DNA from 3 places in the Enterobacter sp. PL_is511 genome. Region 1 is predicted to be linked to each of the others. Evidence: predicted binding sites of a transcription regulator. Region 1 holds the regulator's gene; each other region holds the start of a gene.

The links. The regulator sigma-54, encoded in region 1, starts transcription at its own class of promoters, with help from an activator protein. The targets are predictions, from matches to a motif close to GTTGGCACANNTTTCGCTNT.
Region 2: glnA (glutamate--ammonia ligase) is a predicted target of sigma-54. The motif match lies at 1,573-1,592, and genes of this name have one in related genera.
Region 3: norV (anaerobic nitric oxide reductase flavorubredoxin) is a predicted target of sigma-54. The motif match lies at 1,525-1,544, and genes of this name have one in related genera.

The regions. Positions count from the first base shown of each region.
Region 1 covers NZ_JBVPGP010000023.1:75,971-82,498, forward strand. Annotated here, with positions in the region: gene arcB (aerobic respiration two-component sensor histidine kinase ArcB) at 1-21, shown strand, start outside; gene elbB (isoprenoid biosynthesis glyoxalase ElbB) at 254-907, shown strand; gene mtgA (monofunctional biosynthetic peptidoglycan transglycosylase) at 904-1,629, shown strand; gene npr (PTS phosphocarrier protein NPr) at 1,669-1,941, opposite strand; gene rapZ (RNase adapter RapZ) at 1,938-2,792, opposite strand; gene ptsN (PTS IIA-like nitrogen regulatory protein PtsN) at 2,838-3,329, opposite strand; gene hpf (ribosome hibernation promoting factor) at 3,412-3,699, opposite strand; gene rpoN (RNA polymerase factor sigma-54) at 3,722-5,155, opposite strand; gene lptB (LPS export ABC transporter ATP-binding protein) at 5,203-5,928, opposite strand; gene lptA (lipopolysaccharide ABC transporter substrate-binding protein LptA) at 5,935-6,489, opposite strand; gene lptC (LPS export ABC transporter periplasmic protein LptC) at 6,458-6,528, opposite strand, start outside.
Region 2 covers NZ_JBVPGP010000012.1:10,803-17,330, reverse strand. Annotated here, with positions in the region: gene typA (ribosome-dependent GTPase TypA) at 1-1,300, opposite strand, end outside; gene glnA (glutamate--ammonia ligase) at 1,679-3,088, shown strand; gene glnL (nitrogen regulation protein NR(II)) at 3,258-4,307, shown strand; gene glnG (nitrogen regulation protein NR(I)) at 4,319-5,731, shown strand; gene AC0TN7_RS00950 (YshB family small membrane protein) at 5,842-5,952, shown strand; gene hemN (oxygen-independent coproporphyrinogen III oxidase) at 6,019-6,528, opposite strand, start outside.
Region 3 covers NZ_JBVPGP010000023.1:542,289-548,816, forward strand. Annotated here, with positions in the region: gene norW (NADH:flavorubredoxin reductase NorW) at 1-33, opposite strand, end outside; gene norV (anaerobic nitric oxide reductase flavorubredoxin) at 30-1,478, opposite strand; gene norR (nitric oxide reductase transcriptional regulator NorR) at 1,665-3,179, shown strand; gene gutQ (arabinose-5-phosphate isomerase GutQ) at 3,176-4,141, opposite strand; gene srlR (glucitol operon DNA-binding transcriptional repressor SrlR) at 4,134-4,907, opposite strand; gene gutM (transcriptional regulator GutM) at 4,971-5,330, opposite strand; gene srlD (sorbitol-6-phosphate dehydrogenase) at 5,398-6,177, opposite strand; gene srlB (PTS glucitol/sorbitol transporter subunit IIA) at 6,192-6,528, opposite strand, start outside.

The sequences.
Region 1 (6,528 bases):
GTTGACGCCAGAAAAAAATGACCCCGGATTAACCGGGGTGCGCGAATACTGCGCCAACACCAGGGAAATCGTGGCTGCGCCTGTTTTTAAACGTTATTTTCGAAAGGGCGCTGCCTGAAAAATTTAGGCCGCACGCAGATAAGATAGCAAATCTTAAATGGTTTGTTACATGAATCAGTGAAATGTGTGAAGCATAGCGTTTTAATCAAAATTATTAATGTGCTTCAGCAAGTTGCAGAAAAGGATTGTCATGATGAAAAAGATTGGTGTCGTGCTGAGCGGATGCGGTGTTTACGATGGTTCTGAAATACACGAAGCCGTCATTACGCTGCTAGCCCTGGCTAAGCAGGGAGCAGAGGTTATTTGTTTTGCGCCAGACAAAAATCAGGCGGATGTGATTAACCATCTGACCGGTGAGCCGATGGCGGAAACCCGTAATGTACTGATTGAAGCCGCGCGTATTGCGCGAGGTGATATCCATCCTCTTATCCAGGCAGCCCCTACAGAGCTTGATGCGCTCATTGTGCCGGGTGGGTTTGGCGCGGCCAAAAATCTCAGTACCTTTGCTGCGCAGGGCGCGGAGTGTCAGATCGATCCTCATCTGAAAGCGCTGTCGCAGGCTATGCATGCGGCAGGAAAACCGCTGGGCTTTATCTGTATCGCACCGGCGATGTTGCCTAAGATTTTTGATTTCCCGCTGCGCCTGACCATCGGGACGGATATCGATACCGCAGAGATCGTCGAGGAAATGGGGGGCGAACACGTTCCGTGCCCGGTAGATGACATTGTGGTTGATGAAGATAACAAAATTGTCACCACGCCTGCGTATATGCTGGCGAAGAATATTGCAGAAGCGGCTATGGGGATCGAAAAGCTGGTCGCCCGCGTGCTGGTGTTGGCTGAATGAGTCGTCAATCCGGTGCCGGCGCGTGGGTAAAACGTACCCTGTTGCGCATCGTTCTGGTGCTGGCGGTGTTTTGGGGCGGTGGACTCGCCCTGTTCAGCATTATGCCAGTCCCGTTCTCTGCCGTGATGGTTGAGCGCCAGCTCGGCGCGTGGCTCAGCGGCGATTTCAGCTATGTTGCCCACTCTGACTGGGTAAGCATGGACGAGATCTCGCCGTTCATGGGTCTGGCGGTCATCGCGGCGGAGGACCAGAAATTCCCGGAGCACTGGGGGTTCGACGTGGCGGCCATCGAGAAGGCGCTGGCCCATAACGAACGCCATGAAAACCGCGTGCGCGGTGCCTCAACCTTGTCGCAGCAGACGGCCAAAAATCTGTTTCTGTGGGACGGCCGCAGCTGGGTGCGAAAGGGGCTGGAAGCGGGGTTGACCCTGGGGATGGAAACGGTCTGGAGCAAAAAGCGCATTCTGACCGTCTATCTCAACGTCGCTGAATTTGGCGACGGTATTTTTGGCGTGGAAGCTGCCGCGCAGCGTTATTTCAATAAGCCAGCCAGCCGTCTGAGCATGTCAGAAGCAGCACTATTGGCCGCTGTCTTACCGAATCCCATCCGCTTTAAAGCCAGCGCCCCATCAGGGTACGTGCGAAGCCGTCAGGCGTGGATCCTACGCCAGATGAATCAGCTGGGTGGAGAGGGTTTTATGCAGCGTAACAATCTTAAGTAGGGCGGGTAAGCGCAGCGCCACCCGCCGAAGGGGCGAACGTTAGTCTTCGTCAAATCCGGCGTTAAACAGGGCAATCACCGCCGCCAGCGCTTCCTCTTCCTGAGGTCCTGTGGCTTCGACTTCAATCTGACGCCCTTTGGCGGAATCCAGCATTAGCAGGGCTATCACGCTGTTCGCTTCCGCTTCGGTACCTTCGTCATTCCGCAGCAGAACCTCTGCATCGAAACCCTGCATCAGCTCAAACAGTTTCATCGCCGGGCGTGCATGCATACCCAGCTTATTGGTGATCTCAACGGTTTGTTTTACGGTCATGTTTTACGTTTTTCCAGCGTGCGATGACGGGACTGAACGTTCTTCCCGCGCGAGCGGAAATAGTCGGCCAGCTGTTCGGCGATATAAACCGAACGATGTTTACCGCCGGTACAGCCAATCGCCACCGTCAGGTAGCTACGATTGTTTGTCTCCAGCATAGGTAACCATAGCTCAAGGTAGCTTCGCGTCTGGTAGATAAAATTGTGAACTTCTGTGTGCCGGTCGAGGAAGGCCGCGACGGGTTTGTCCAGACCGGTCATGGGACGCAGCTTCGGATCCCAGTGCGGGTTCGGCAGGAAGCGCACGTCGAAAACGTAATCCGCATCAATTGGAATACCGTGCTTAAAGCCGAAGGATTCGAACACCATCGTCAGTTCGCGCTCGCGCTTGCCCAACAGTCGGGTACGCAGCATTTCCGCCAGCTCGTGAACGGACATCTCAGAGGTGTCGACAATCAGGTCGGCACGAGAGCGCAGCGGCTCCAGCAGATCGCTCTCTTCATCGATCGCGCTCTCCAGTGAGAGGTTCTTACTGGAAAGCGGGTGCAAGCGACGGGTATCGCTGTAGCGACGGATCAGCGTATTGCGGTCTGCATCGAGGAACAGCAGCTGAGGCGAGAACGCATCAGGCAGGTTGCTCATGGCCTGCTCGAAGATCTCTGGCGATTCAGGCATGTTACGGACGTCGATGCTGACGGCGGCAGAGGTTTGCCTCTCCGCAAGCGTACGGGCCAGGTCAGGCAATAACACGACCGGCAGGTTATCGACGCAGTAAAAACCCATGTCTTCCAGCGCGCGCAGAGCAACGGATTTCCCCGACCCTGAACGGCCACTGACAATCATCAGCACCATGTTCCGTTTCTCCTCAGGACAACAGATGTGAAGGCCATCTCCTGGTTATGCATCATCCTGATTGCCTTCTGCTTCAGTGATAATTTGATAGAGCTCTTCATCACTTTGGGCCGAGCGCAGCCGACGGCAAATGGTTTTATCGGCCAGACGTTTTGCGACCAGCGACAGCGTATGCAGATGGGTTTTCGTCTGATCGGCAGGCACCAGCAGCGCGAAGAGGAGATCGACGGGCTGGTTATCGATGGCATCGAAGGCGATGGGTGTTTCAAGCTGCACAAACACACCAACGGCACGCAGGGTATCCTCTTCCAGTTTGCCGTGCGGGATCGCGATGCCGTTGCCGATACCGGTACTGCCCATTTTTTCACGGGTCAGAATCGCCTCGAATACCACCTGCGGCGGCAGGCCCAGCTGTTTTGCGGCCAGTTCACTGATGATCTCCAGCGCACGTTTTTTGCTCTGGCAGTGAACCGCACTGCGGGTACATTCCTGGTTAAGGACATTGCTCAGTTGAAGAGCGGAATCGTTGTTCATCATAATTTCACCTAAGCGCTAACTGTACAAATGGCCTGTTGTGTTTCACAACAGGCCGTCCTGCACCCGTTAACTGCCCGGACAATTAGTGTTGTTTCAGTTTATCTTTATGTTTATTGAGCTGTCGTGCAAGCTTATCAATCAAGCCGTCGATAGCAGCGTACATGTCTTGCCCTTCCGCACTGGCATGCAGTTCACCCCCGTTAACATGCAGGGTGGCATCCGAGATATGAGTCACTTTCTCCACTTTCAACACAATATAGACCTGATTGATCCTTTCGAAATACTGCTCGAGTTTTGCAAACTTCGCGTTCACAAAGTCGCGTAAAGCCTCAGTAATTTCGACGTTTTGTCCAGTGATGTTGAGCTGCATAGTGTCTTCCTTATCGGTTGTGTCAGACCAGCTGTTTACGCTGGTTGGACGGCGGAATGGATAAAGACTCTCGATACTTCGCAACAGTACGACGTGCCACCATAATACCCTGATCGGACAGCATGGTGGTTAACTTACTGTCGCTTAGTGGCTTCGCGGGATTCTCCGCGGCGATCAACTTCTTCACCAGGGCACGAATGGCCGTTGACGACGCTTCGCCGCCGCCCTCGGTATTCACATGGCTGGAGAAGAAATACTTAAGCTCAAAAATACCGCGTGGACTGTGCAGATACTTCTGCGTGGTGACACGGGAAATGGTTGATTCATGCATTTCGACGGCCTGGGCGATATCCGCCAGTACCATCGGTTTCATATACTCTTCGCCCTGCTCAAAGAACGCCTGCTGCTGTTCGACAATACAGCGGCTGACGCGTAGCAGCGTATCATTTCGGCTCTCCAGACTTTTGATCAGCCATCGCGCTTCCTGCAAATTGCTACGAATATATTGATTGTCGGAGTCGTTACGCACGCTGGTGCACATGGAGGCATACTGCTGGTTGATTTGCAGGCGAGGGATGCTGTCTGAATTCAGTTCAACGACCCAGCGGCCATTGTGTTTTCTGACCAGCACATCCGGGATGACGTACTCGGGCTCGCTGGTCTGGATCGACTGTCCCGGGCGCGGATCGAGCGACTGGATCAGATTCACCGCTTCTTTCAGCACCTCTTCCTTCAGGCGCGTGACGCGCATCAGGGAGCGGAAATCGTGGTTCGCCAGCAGATCCAGATGATCGCTGATGATTAAGCGCGCCTCGTCGAGCCACGGCGTCTCTTTGCTGAACTGAGAAAGCTGGATCAGTAGGCAGTCGCGCAGATCTTTTGCGGCCACGCCTACTGGATCGAAACGCTGGATGCGCTTCAGAACGGCTTCAACTTCCTCAAGCTCTATCTCGTCGTCGCCCATGCTTTCCAGAATATCGTCCAGCGTGACGGTCAAATAGCCAGTGTCGTCAACGGCATCGACAATTGAGGTGGCAATCGCGCGGTCGGTATCGGAGAAGGGGGTGAGTTCCACCTGCCACATCAGGTAATCCTGCAGTGACTGGGTGGTTTCGCCCTGGTAGACCGGTAGCTCATCATCCTGGTAGTCTGCACGCGTACCGGAAGGGGTTCCGGCGGTATAGATTTCATCCCAGCTGGCATCCAGCGGAAGCTCGTCCGGCATCTCTTTTTGTTCGAGTGCATCCGCGGTATCGAGCGCTTCTGTATCCTGCGATTGCTGGGTATCTACCTCGTCATGAAGATCGGTTTGTTCCAGCAGGGGGTTGCTGTCCAGCGCCTGCTGGAGCTCCTGCTGAAGTTCTAACGTGGACAGTTGCAACAGGCGAATTGCCTGCTGTAGCTGCGGCGTCATCGCCAGTTGTTGGCTGAGCCTTAATTGCAAACCTTGCTTCATGTTCAGAGCATTTTTCTCCGGTTCGGCGTTACGTTACCTCTACCCTATCAGAGTCTGAAGTCTTCCCCAAGATAGACGCGCTTAACATGATCGTCTTCGAGGATCTGCTGCGGCGTACCGTGGGCGATCAGATTGCCCTGGCTCACAATATACGCGCGTTCACACACGGCCAGCGTTTCACGGACGTTGTGGTCGGTGATCAGTACGCCAAGCCCGCTGTCACGCAGGTGTTCAATGATACGTTTAATGTCGATAACCGAGATCGGGTCAACGCCCGCAAACGGTTCATCCAGAAGGATAAACTTCGGATTTGCGGCCAGCGCACGGGCAATCTCAACACGACGGCGTTCGCCCCCGGAGAGAGCCTGACCGAGGCTGTCGCGCAGATGCTCAATGTGGAACTCTTCCATCAGCTCGTTGGCACGATCCTGACGCTGTTCGCTGGTCAGATCGTTACGAATTTGCAGGACCGCCATCAGGTTATCGTAAACGCTAAGACGACGGAAAATGGAGGCTTCCTGCGGCAGGTAGCCGATCCCGCGACGTGCGCGTGCGTGCAGCGGCAGAAGACTGATGTCTTCATCGTCAATGACAATGTTGCCAGCATCGCGCGGCACAATGCCAACGACCATGTAGAAAGTGGTGGTTTTACCCGCACCGTTAGGGCCAAGTAGCCCTACAATTTCGCCGGAGTTGACGGTCAGACTGACATCTTCTACGACACGGCGGCCTTTATAGGCCTTCGCGAGATTTTTTGCAGTTAATGTTGCCATAACGAATTAGTTACTCTTCTTCTGTGCCGGGGCCTGGCCTTTGCCTTTATCCTGCAGCTGCGACGGAACCAGTACGGTGGTGACGCGTTTGCCTTTCTCGCTGGAGGCCTGCATTTTTTGCTCTTTTACCAGATAGGTAATCTGGTCGCCGGTAATGTTGCTGTCCAGCTGTTCCAGGTACGCATTACCGGTCAGGATGACCAGGTCCTTCGCCAGCTCATAGTGCATGTGCGTAGCGTGACCTTTCACCGGCTTGCCGTTGTCCTGCATCTGGTAGAAGGTGGCCGGGTTACCGTAACCATCAATGATCTCTTTGCCCTGCTCGCCACCCGGACGGGTCACGACCACTTTGTCGGCATTAATTTTGATGGTGCCCTGAGTCATGACGACGTTACCCGTGAAGGTGACGACGTTGCCCTGCATATCGAGAGACTGGGTGTCGGACTCGATATGGATCGGTTGGTCGGTATCGCCCGTTACAGCAAGCGCGGGGAGACTGGTCGCCAGCATCGCGCTGGCGATAATTACTTTAAGGCTGAGTTTGTTTGTTTTGAATTTCATAGGAGGTTCTAACCTTTTCAATCAGCTCGGCGTTTTTGC
Region 2 (6,528 bases), on a different contig from region 1:
TGCCATCTGGATTCATGTTTTTCAGGTCGCCTTTACGCTCACCCAGAGCCTGCATCACAGAACCCTGGTGCTGCTCTTCAACGTCCAGCGTCACGTTTTCGAACGGCTCTTGTTTACGGCCGTCGATTTCGCGGAAGATTACTTTCGGACGGGAAACCGCCATTTCGAAACCTTCACGACGCATGTTTTCGATCAGAACAGACAGGTGCAGCTCACCACGACCCGAAACGCGGAATGCATCAGCGTCTTCGGTTTCTTCAACGCGCAGCGCAACGTTGTGCACCAGCTCTTTGTTCAGGCGGTCAAGGATCTGACGAGAGGTAACGAACTTACCTTCTTTACCACAGAACGGAGAGGTGTTGACGTTGAAGAACATGGATACGGTTGGTTCATCAACGGACAGGGCTGGCAGCGCTTCGACGTTCTGCGGATCGCAGATGGTGTCGGAGATGTTCAGTTCACCCAGACCGGTGATAGCGATAATGTCGCCCGCTTCAGCGATGTCGCTCTCGATACGCTCAAGACCCAGGTGAGTCAGCACTTTACCAACTTTACCGTTACGGGTTTTGCCTTCACTATCGATGATAGTAACCTGCTGGTTAGGCTTCACTTTACCGCGCTTGATACGACCAATGCCGATTACGCCAACGTAGTTGTTGTAGTCGAGCTGAGAGATCTGCATCTGCAGGGTACCGTCAAGATCGACGTTTGGCGCAGGAACACGGTCAACAATCGCCTGATACAGCGGGGTCATGTCTTCAGCCATGTCTTCGTGGTCCAGACCTGCGATACCGTTCAGCGCAGAGGCGTAAACGATAGGGAAGTCCAGCTGCTCGTCGGTCGCGTCGAGGTTAACGAACAGGTCGAAGACCTGGTCAACAACCCAGTCAGGACGCGCGCCAGGGCGGTCAACTTTGTTGATAACAACGATTGGCTTCAGACCATGGGCAAAAGCTTTTTTGGTCACGAAGCGCGTCTGTGGCATTGGGCCATCCATTGCGTCAACGACCAGCAGAACGGAGTCTACCATGGACATTACACGTTCAACTTCACCACCGAAGTCGGCGTGCCCTGGGGTATCAACGATGTTGATACGGTAGTCATTCCATTTAATCGCGGTGTTTTTCGCGAGGATAGTAATCCCACGCTCTTTCTCCAAATCGTTGGAGTCCATCACGCGTTCTTGGGTTTCGGCACGCGCATCAAACGTACCGGATTGCTGCAGCAGCTTGTCAACCAGGGTAGTTTTACCATGGTCTACGTGCGCGATGATGGCGATGTTACGCAAATTTTCGATCACAACTTTGCCTCAGGCATTTAGAAATAGCGCGTTATTGTACACGGATTAATCGCACTACAAAACAGGATCACAAACATCCCCCGCAAACAAGTCATGCAGGGATGCTTTGTGATCGCTTTCACGGAGCGGTAAAAGGGCTCCTTAACGTAAATTGCACCAATATGGTGCTCAATGTTCACATTGAAGCACTATACTGGTGCAACAAATCCATCGTGGTGCAGCCCTTTTGCACTATGGTGCGCATGATAACGCCTTTTTGGGGTGTTTTAAAAGTTGGCACAGATTTCGCTTTATAAAAAATACATGGCACCAGCCAGTACAAACAGAAATTGAAGACCTCGTTACCACGACGACAATGACCAATCTGGAGAGTTAAGTATGTCCGCTGAACACGTTTTGACGATGCTGAACGAACATGAAGTGAAGTTTGTTGATCTGCGCTTCACCGATACCAAAGGTAAAGAACAGCACGTCACAATCCCTGCTCATCAGGTGAACGCCGAATTCTTCGAAGAAGGCAAAATGTTTGACGGCTCCTCCATTGGTGGCTGGAAAGGCATTAACGAATCCGACATGGTTCTGATGCCGGACGCGACCACTGCGCTCATTGACCCGTTCTTCGAAGAACCAACCCTGATCATCCGTTGCGACATCCTCGAGCCAGGCACGCTGCAGGGCTACGACCGTGACCCACGTTCTATCGCAAAACGTGCTGAAGAGTACCTGCGTTCTACCGGCATCGCAGACACCGTTCTGTTCGGACCAGAGCCAGAGTTCTTCCTGTTTGACGACATCCGTTTCGGCGCTTCAATTTCTGGTTCCCACGTGGCTATCGATGACATCGAAGGTGCATGGAACTCTTCCACCAAATACGAAGGTGGTAACAAAGGTCACCGTCCTGGCGTGAAAGGCGGTTACTTCCCGGTTCCTCCGGTCGATTCTTCACAGGACATCCGTTCTACCATGTGTATGATCATGGAAGAGATGGGCCTGGTTGTTGAAGCGCACCACCACGAAGTGGCGACTGCTGGCCAGAACGAAATCGCTACCCGCTTTAACACCATGACCAAGAAAGCGGATGAGATTCAGATTTACAAATACGTTGTGCACAACGTTGCGCACCGTTTCGGTAAAACCGCGACCTTCATGCCAAAACCAATGTTTGGCGATAACGGTTCCGGTATGCACTGCCACATGTCTCTGTCCAAGAACGGTACCAACCTGTTCTCTGGCGACAAATATGCCGGTCTGTCCGAGCAGGCGCTGCACTACATCGGTGGTGTTATCAAACACGCTAAAGCGATCAACGCCCTGGCGAACCCAACCACTAACTCCTACAAGCGTCTGGTCCCGGGCTACGAAGCGCCAGTGATGCTGGCCTACTCAGCACGTAACCGTTCTGCTTCTATCCGTATCCCGGTGGTGGCGTCTCCTAAAGCACGTCGTATCGAAGTGCGCTTCCCGGATCCAGCGGCTAACCCATACCTGTGCTTCGCAGCACTGCTGATGGCCGGTCTGGACGGTATTAAGAACAAGATCCACCCGGGCGAAGCGATGGACAAAAACCTGTACGACCTGCCGCCAGAAGAAGCGAAAGAGATCCCACAGGTTGCTGGCTCTCTGGAAGAAGCCCTGCAGGCGCTGGACGCAGACCGCGAGTTCCTGACTGCGGGTGGTGTGTTCACTGATGAAGCGATTGACGCTTACATCGCCCTGCGTATTGAAGAGAACGACCGTGTGCGTATGACGCCACACCCGGTTGAGTTCGAACTGTACTACAGCGTTTAATAAAGTTGTTTTACCCGGCGTGACAAGCGCCGGGGGTAGTTGCCGTGGAAACTTTTAGCCCATCTCCGGATGGGCTTTTTTCTCCACCAACAACCTGATCTCACGCGCTATTTACGCCGAAAACGCTATACTGCACTAAAACAGTGCAACAACTCCAGGAGACTGCTGAATGGCAACTGGCACGCTGCCCGATGCTGGGCAGATCCTCAATTCTTTGATTAACAGCATTTTGCTGGTCGATGACGAGCTGGCCGTTCATTACGCCAACCCGGCGGCGCAGCAGCTGCTCGCCCAAAGCGCACGTAAACTGTTCGGCACCCCGCTTCCTGAACTCCTGAGCTATTTTTCGCTGAATATTGGCCTGATGCAGGAAAGTTTGCAGGCTGGCCAGGGGTTTACCGATAACGAAGTGACGCTGGTGATCGACGGACGCTCGCACATTCTGTCTCTGACCGCGCAGCGTCTTCCCGATGGGATGATCCTGCTGGAAATGGCGCCGATGGATAATCAGCGTCGACTGAGCCAGGAGCAGCTTCAGCATGCACAGCAAATTGCCGCCCGTGACCTGGTGCGCGGTCTGGCGCATGAAATCAAAAACCCGTTGGGTGGATTACGCGGCGCGGCGCAGCTTCTGACCAAGGCACTCCCCGATCCCGCGCTGGCGGAGTACACCAACGTCATCATTGAGCAGGCGGACCGTCTGCGAAATCTGGTAGACCGTCTTCTTGGTCCGCAGCAGCCGGGAATGCACGTCACTGAAAGCATCCATAAAGTGGCTGAACGGGTGGTGAAGCTCGTCTCAATGGAGCTGCCGGAGAACGTCACGCTGGTACGTGATTACGACCCAAGCCTGCCGGAACTGGCCCATGATCCGGACCAGATTGAGCAGGTCCTGTTGAATATTGTGCGTAATGCCCTGCAGGCGCTGGGGCCTGAAGGGGGCGAGATTATTTTACGCACCCGCACCGCCTTCCAGCTCACGTTACACGGCGTGCGCTACCGGCTGGCGGCCCGAATCGACGTTGAGGATAACGGGCCCGGCATTCCATCGCATCTGCAGGATACCCTGTTCTACCCGATGGTAAGCGGTCGCGAAGGCGGGACCGGCCTGGGCTTATCCATTGCCCGCAGTTTGATCGATCAACACTCCGGGAAAATTGAATTTACCAGTTGGCCGGGACATACCGAGTTTTCGGTTTTCCTGCCGATTAAAAAATAAAGGTGACGTTTATGCAACGAGGGATAGTCTGGGTAGTCGATGACGATAGCTCCATCCGTTGGGTGCTTGAACGCGCGCTCACAGGGGCAGGGTTAAGCTGCACGACGTTTGAGAGCGGCAGCGAAGTGCTCGATGCACTCACCACCAAAACGCCGGATGTTCTGCTTTCGGATATTCGTATGCCGGGCATGGACGGGCTGGCGCTGTTAAAGCAGATCAAACAACGCCACCCTATGCTTCCGGTCATCATAATGACCGCGCATTCCGATCTGGATGCCGCAGTGAGCGCCTATCAGCAAGGGGCGTTCGATTACCTGCCCAAACCGTTTGATATTGACGAAGCGGTGGCGCTGGTTGAGCGCGCGATTAGCCATTATCAGGAGCAGCAACAGCCGCGCCACGCGCCCGATTTTGGGCCAACGACAGACATCATCGGCGAAGCGCCGGCGATGCAGGACGTGTTTCGCATTATCGGTCGTCTGTCCCGCTCGTCCATCAGCGTCTTGATTAACGGCGAATCGGGAACCGGTAAAGAGCTTGTGGCGCATGCATTGCATCGCCATAGCCCGCGGGCAAAAGCGCCGTTTATCGCTCTGAATATGGCGGCGATCCCGAAGGATTTGATTGAGTCCGAACTGTTCGGCCATGAAAAAGGGGCATTTACCGGCGCTAATACCATTCGTCAGGGGCGTTTCGAACAGGCTGACGGTGGCACGTTGTTCCTGGACGAAATTGGCGATATGCCGCTGGATGTTCAGACCCGCCTGCTGCGCGTGCTGGCCGACGGACAGTTTTACCGCGTGGGCGGCTATGCGCCGGTGAAGGTAGACGTGCGCATTATTGCCGCGACCCACCAGAACCTGGAGCAACGCGTGCAGGAAGGGAAATTCCGTGAGGATTTATTCCATCGCCTGAACGTCATCCGCGTTCATCTGCCGCCGCTGCGTGAGCGTCGGGAAGATATTCCCCGCCTGGCGCGTCATTTTCTGCAGGTGGCCGCCCGCGAGCTGGGTGTGGAAGCCAAGCAGCTTCACCCGGAAACCGATGCCGCTCTGACGCGCCTGGCGTGGCCGGGCAACGTGCGTCAGCTGGAAAACACCTGCCGCTGGTTAACCGTGATGGCCGCCGGGCAGGAAGTGCTGATTCAGGATTTACCCGCTGAGCTGTTTGAAGCGACCGCGCCTGAAAGCACTACCGGGCACGCGCTGCCGGACAGCTGGGCGACGCTGCTGGCACAGTGGGCCGACCGCGCGTTGCGTTCCGGTCATCAAAACCTGCTGTCTGAAGCTCAGCCAGAGATGGAGCGTACGCTGTTAACTACCGCGCTTCGTCATACGCAGGGTCACAAGCAGGAAGCCGCTCGCCTGTTGGGATGGGGACGTAATACCCTGACGCGCAAGCTTAAAGAGTTGGGAATGGAGTGATCTTCCCCGAAGTGTAAAGGTTATTAATTGAGCGCAAATCGCCGTTATTTTGCGCTTTACTGTTCCGATGAGTTTTGTATGATCGTGCCCGGAAATTGGGGGTGAACATCATGCTGGAAACAATCGTGAATATGCTCTCTAGCGGAGCCGCTGAAAGCCACACGCCACAAACCGCCGTTGCGGCTATGTTGTGTGCGGCGCTGGTTGGGCTGTTTAGCTAGCGGGGTTGAACGTAAAAGCCGGGTGGCGGCTTCGCCTTACCCGGCCTACGTTTGCGCTTTTGCGGCTTAAATCACCCGCGAGAACTGCTGCAGTCGCGCTTTCTGACGCAGATACGCGTCGAAGCACATGCAGATATTACGGATCAACAGACGCCCTTTCGGCGTGACCTCAATCGCGCTCTCCGACACATCCACCAGCCCGTCTTTCGCCAGCGGCGCCAGAAGCTTCAGGTCTTCTGCGAAATAATCGCTGAAGTTCAGCTTCCACTGCGCTTCCACGTCGCTGAAATCGAGACGGAAGTTGCAGATAAGCGCCTTAATCACATCGCGACGGACACAGTCATCGCGCGTTAATGCAATGCCGCGCCACAGCGCGTTGCCCGTCTCATCAACCTGCTGGTAATACAGCTTCAGTTCTTTCTGGTTTTGCGCGTAGCAGTCGCCAATCATGCTGATGGCGGAGACGCCCATTCCCAGCAAATCGGTATCGCCCTGGGTCGTGTAGCCCTGGAAGTTGCGGTGCAGGACCCCTTCGCGCTGAGCTACCGCCAGTTCGTCATCCGGACGGGCAAAGTG
Region 3 (6,528 bases), 470 kb from region 1:
GCCCGAGCCGATGATGACGATACCGTTGCTCATTTTGCCTCCGTACCCAGTTCGTCAAAGACGTCCTTACCGAGGGAACATTCCGGGCAGAGGAAATTGTCCGGCACGTTGCGCCACGGCGTGCCCGGGGCAACATCCTGCAGCGGTTCGCCCAGGTCAGGATCGTAAATCCACTGGCAGACGCTGCACTGCATGCGCGGGCCGAGATCGGCGGCTGCCGCGGCGGCACAGGCGCAGGCTTCCTGCTGTTCGGGTGCTTTTGCCGCCACTTCCGGCAGCGGAGCGAGCGCCCACTGACGGGCAATGTCGCGACCGTGCTGGCGACAGATCTCCAGGGCGTCGATATCCGGGCGCCACTTGGCCTTCAGGCTCATGGACATCTCAAAGCCCGCATCCTGTAAGCGGGTGGAGAGACGGTCTACCGCGCCGCCGCTCCAGCCGTGGGAGCCAAAGGCGCTGGCGCGTTTGTTACGGAAGCGCAGGCCGGTCATCTCTTCTACCAGACCGGCAATTTTCGGCATCATCACGTTGTTCATGGTGGAGGTGCCCACCAGCACGCCCTTAGAGCGGAACACGTTGGTTAACACCTCATTCTTATCGCTGCGCGCCACATTGAAGATTTTCACCGCCACGTTCGGGTCCACTTCGTTGATGCCCTGGGCAATGGCGTCCGCCATCATGCGGGTGTTGTTGGACATGGTGTCGTAGAAAATAGTGATGCGGTCTTCCTGATAGTCCGCCGCCCACTTCAGGTACAGCTCGACGATCTGGGTGGGGTTTTCACGCCACACCACGCCGTGGGAGGTGGCAATCATCTCCACCGGCAGGTTGAAGCCGAGGATTTCGGTGATTTTCGGCGTGACCAGGCGGCTGAACGGCGTCAGGATGTTGGCATAGTACCGCTGGCACTGCTCGAACAGCTCTGTCTGATCCACTTCGTCATTAAACAAACGTTCGTCGCAGTAGTGCTGGCCGAAGGCGTCGTTGCTGAACAGCACCGCGTCACCGGTCATGTAGGTCATCATGCTGTCCGGCCAGTGCAGCATCGGGGTTTCCACGAAGATCAGCTGCTTGCCATTACCGATATCCAGCGCGTCGCCGGTTTTCACGATGTGGAAGTTCCACTCCGGATGGTGGTGGTGGCCGTTGATCGAGTCGATGGCGTTGGTGGTGCAGTAGATAGGTGTGTTCGGGATGTAAGACATCAGCTCGGTCAGCGCACCGGCGTGATCTTCTTCCGCGTGGTTGATGATGATGTAATCGATGGTGTCGAGATCGATTTCGCTGCGCAGGTTCTGCACGAACTCGCGGCTGAACTTGTGATCGACGGTATCGATCAGCACGTTTTTTCCTTCGCGGATGAGATAGCTGTTGTAGCTGCTGCCGCGCAGCGTTTTATATTCCGTCCCGTGGAAATCACGCACTTCCCAGTCACGTTGACCGACCCAATGAATGTTATTTTTAACCAGAATAGACATAGCAACCTCTACGTAATACAGCATTTTCAAATAAGATGGTTTGCTTATATCAAGTTGCGTGCCAACTTTTAATTTATTGATTTTACTTAATTAATTTTTTTATGATCCGTAATGGGTAGTCATTATGACTATTCAAAACAGTGTCACTATGACAATATGCATTGTCAAAATGACAGCGAGGCAGACATGAGCTTTTCCGTAGACGTGCTGGCGAAGATCGCCATTGAGCTGCAAACCGGTATTGGCCATCAGGACCGCTTTCAGCGGTTGATCTCCACGCTGCGCCACGTGCTGGCGTGCGACGCTTCGGCGCTGCTGCGCTACGAAGGACGGCAGTTTATTCCCCTGGCGATCGACGGCCTGGCGAAGGATGTGCTCGGACGGCGCTTTGCCCTTGAAGGCCATCCGCGTCTGGAAACTATCGCCCGCGCGGGTGACGTGGTGCGCTTCCCGGCGGACAGCGACTTGCCCGATCCGTACGACGGGCTTATTCCCGGCCAGGAGAGCCTGAAGGTGCACGCCTGTATCGGCCTGCCGCTGTTTGCCGGGCAAAACCTGATTGGGGCGCTGACCCTCGACGGCATGTCGCCGGACCAGTTCGATACTTTCAGCGATGAAGAGTTGCGCCTCATTGCGGCGCTGGCCGCCGGGGCGCTTAACAACGCGCTGCTGATTGAACAGCTGGAGAGCCAGAATATTCTTCCCGGCAGCCCGGCGGCGTTTGAGCAGATAACGCACACAGAGATGATTGGCCTCTCGCCGGGCATGGCGCAGCTCAAAAAAGAGATTGAGATTGTTGCCGCGTCCGATTTGAACGTGCTGATCTTCGGGGAGACCGGCACCGGCAAGGAGCTGGTGGCGAAATCCATTCACGAAGCCTCGCCGCGCGCGATTAACCCGCTGGTGTACCTCAACTGCGCCGCGCTGCCGGAGAGCGTGGCGGAAAGCGAACTGTTTGGTCACGTTAAGGGAGCGTTTACCGGGGCCATCAGCAACCGCAGCGGCAAGTTTGAAATGGCCGATAACGGCACGCTGTTTCTGGATGAAATTGGCGAGCTGTCCCTTTCGTTACAGGCCAAGCTGCTGCGCGTGTTGCAGTACGGCGACATCCAGCGCGTGGGGGATGATCGCAGTCACAGAGTGGACGTTCGCGTGCTGGCGGCGACCAACCGTGACCTGCGTGAAGCGGTGCTGGCCGGGCAGTTCCGCGCCGACCTGTTCCACCGCCTGAGCGTGTTCCCACTTACCGTGCCGCCGCTGCGCGAGCGCGGGGACGACGTGGTGCTGCTGGCGGGCTATTTCTGCGAGCAGTGCCGTCTCAGGATGGGGCTTTCCCGCGTGGTGCTGAGCCCGGGGGCGAGGGCGCATCTGTTGAGCTACGGCTGGCCGGGCAACGTGCGCGAGCTGGAGCATGCGATCCACCGTGCGGTGGTGCTGGCGCGGGCGACGCGTTCGGGTGACGAAGTGGTGATCCACGCGCGGCATTTTGCGCTGCAGGATGAAACCGCACCGGCTGTCGTGCAGGCGGCGCCAGAGATAGCGAATGAAAATCTGCGTGAAGCCACGGAGGCGTTTCAGCGTCAGAGGATTACCCGCGCGCTGGAGCAGAATAACCGTAACTGGGCGGCGTGCGCCCGGGCGCTGGAGATGGACGTCGCCAACCTGCACCGGCTGGCGAAGCGTCTCGGACTGAAGGGTTAGATAATCCCGGCCTGATAGAAATCCTGCAGGTTGATGGCACCGCACAGTCTGCCGGCGTCATCCACCACCGGCGCGGCGGTGATTTTGCGCTTCATCAGCACCTCTTTGGCTTCAATGGCGCGGCTCTCGGCGTTCAGCGTCAGCCCGCCCTGTGTCATGGCGTCCGACACTTTGGTTTCCAGCTTGCCGCCGCCCACCAGCCAGCGGCGCAGGTCGCCGTCGGTGAACACGCCTTTGACGTACCCGTCGTCATCGCACACCGCTACCAGCCCCAGGCCGGTGCGGCTCAGCTCCAGCATCGCGTCCATGACGCTGGTATCGAGTTTGACCTGCGGAATAGCATCGTCGGTGCGCATCAGGTGGTGAACCTTGTTGAGCAGGCGTGCGCCGAGCGCCCCCGCCGGATGCGAACGGGCGAAATCTTCTTCGTTAAAGCCGCGCGCCTGCATTACCGCCATCGCCAGCGCGTCGCCCATCATCAGCGTGTTGACGGTGCTGGACGTCGGGGCGAGGTGCATCGGACAGGCTTCACGCTCAACGGAAATATCCAGCGTCGCTTTGGCGGCCAGCGCCAGCGGCGAGCGGGATTTCCCGGTCATCGCCAGCAGGGCGACCGATTTTTCCTGCAGACGTGGAATGATGAGGTCCAGCTCTTTGGCCGAACCGGAGTAGGAGATAAACAGCATTACGTCGCGGCTTTCTATCATCCCCAGATCGCCGTGCAGCGCCTCTGCAGGATGCACGAAGAACGCCGGGGTGCCGGTGCTGGCGAGCGTCGCAGCAATCTTTTTGCCGATATGGCCGGATTTACCGATGCCTGCCACGATCACTTTGCCTTCGCAGTGGATAATAGTGTTGGCGGCACGGACAAAATCCTCGCCCAGACGTTCCGGCAGGCGGCTGGCTTCCTGCAGTTCCAGCATCAGCGTCTGGCGGCCCGTTTCTAACAGAAAATCACTCATCTCTTTCTCCGGTTACGATCACGTCGATTCCTTTCTCTTCCAGCGCTTTCCTGAACGCCGGGTCGATACCCGCGTCGGTAATCAGCTTATCAACGCTTTCCAGGCTACAGACGATGTTGGGGCTTTTGCGGCCAAACTTCGACGAGTCTGCCATCAAAATTACTTCCCGCGCGGCGTTGCACATGGCTTTACTGACGCTGAACACCTCGTTGAACGTCGTAACCCCCGCGTTCAGGTCGATGCCGTCGGTGCCCATGAACAGTTTATCAAAGCTGAAGTGGTCGAAGGCGTTCTCCGCCAGCTGGCCGTGAAATGAGGCGGATTTTTTGCGGAAGGTGCCGCCGGGCATCAGGATGGTCTGCTCGCAGTCGTTCTCCGACAGGGCGTTGACGATGTGCAGGCTGTTGGTCATCACCGTGATGTTGTTAAAGCGGCTGAGCAGCGGGATCATCTGCAGGACGGTGCTGCCGGCGTCAAGGATAATGGAGTCACCATCGTGGATAAATTTCACCGCCGCTTCGGCAATCAGCGCTTTCTGGTGGGTGTTGATCAGCGTTTTGTGATCGATAGGCGGGTCCGCTTCATCCTTATTGAGCACCACGCCGCCGTAGGTTCGAATGACGGCGCCAGAGTTTTCGAGCAATACCAGGTCCTTGCGTATTGTCGTGCCGGTGGTGTCAAAGTAGTGGGCCAGATCCTCTACCGAACATTTTCCCTGCTTTTGCAGATGTTCGAGAATGGCCGCCTGCCGCTGACGAGGTTTCATAGGCGCTTCGTTCCTTAGGTTGCGAAATGATAATTTCGCAAGTCTATAGCTTTCACAACGAAATTATCCATGTTTCAGATTAAGCGCTAATGATAGTGCATTCTGACAGAGTGGATCATGGGGAAAGATCACATCAGGCTGCAATTCCTGCAACGAAATGCCGTTAATTGCCTGGATTTTCACCGGACGGGCAAAGACGGTCATGCCGCGCATGAGCAGTGAATCGCAGACGTTATTGTTTTCATCCAGCGCAATAGCCACGACGACCCGCGGTTTGAAGCGTCCGCCGGAACGTCCGACTCCGACGCGACCTTTCTGACACAGGGCATCAAACGCGCGGTTAAACTGGTGGATTTGCCAGCCGCCGAACGCCATCTGGCAGAGCCAGGCGAGGGCGGCAACGGTGATGAGTGCGGTGACCATATCGGCTCCTTATTGTATTCCCTCTCCCTGTGGGAGAGGGTTAGGGTGAGGGCATCAGGCCGCTCGATCAGAACATGACCTGCCCACCGGTGACGTTAATCGACTGCCCGGTGCAGTACGAGGCTTTCGGGCTGGCGTAAAACAGCAGCATGTTCAGCACGTCCTGATAGTCGCACCCGCGCTTCAGCGGCACTTTATCGATGTAGTACTGCTCCACCTCTTCCGCTTTGATGCCAAGCTTGGTGGCGTACTGCGGCAGCAGGGACTGGAACATCGGCGATTTCAGCAGGTTGCCCAGCATCAGCGAATGCACGGTAATGCCGTATTCGGCCAGATCCAGCGCCAGAGACTGCGTCAGCCCCACGCCGCCAAACTTCGCCGCGCTGTAGCCGGAGTTATGCTTGCTGCCCACTTTCCCTGATTTTGAGTTGATCTGAATGATGCGCCCCTGAATGCCGTCGCGGATCATCAGACGGGAAAACTCGCGGGCGCAGAGGAAATAGCCCACCAGATTCACCTGCAGCGAGCGGTCAAAATCCCCCAGTTCGAAATCGCTGATAAAGGCCGCTTTCGCAATCCCCGCGCTGTAGACCAGCAGGTCGGTGCGTCCAAAAATCTCGTCCACGCCGCGGGCCAGCGCCATCACGCTCTGCTCGCTGGTGGCGTCGGCACCAAACCCGTACGCCATCCCTTCGCCAAACTCGGTGTTAATGGTGTCCGCCACGCGGGCGGCTTTTTCACTCTGAATGTCCACTACCGCCACGCGATAGCCCTCAGCGGCAAGCCCACGGCAGAGGAACTCGCCTAAGGTTTGTCCTCCACCAATGACAACGGCAACCTGACTCATGTGTTTCTCCTTAATTACGCAACAAATTTTAACGTGCAGCCTGGGGTGACAGCCTGCGGAACCGGACCATCAACGTGAACCGTGCCGGGATACTCCGCCTGCGGCTGGCCGTCGAAACGCAGGGTGATGTGGCCCAGCTCGCGCAGGTTTTGTTCAGCGACGTCGCCGACGGCGGTGACGGCATAGCGCGCCTCGCCCAGCTCCAGCTGGCTTCCTGCCTTCAGCTCGCCCTTCAGCTCGCCGTGGCAGTGGATAAAGCAAAACTCTTCGATATCCGCAGGCGCCCCTTCGCGGAAGGTGATTAGCATCTGGTCGCTCAGCGCGTCGGCCGCGCTCTGGCCGATGCGGGTA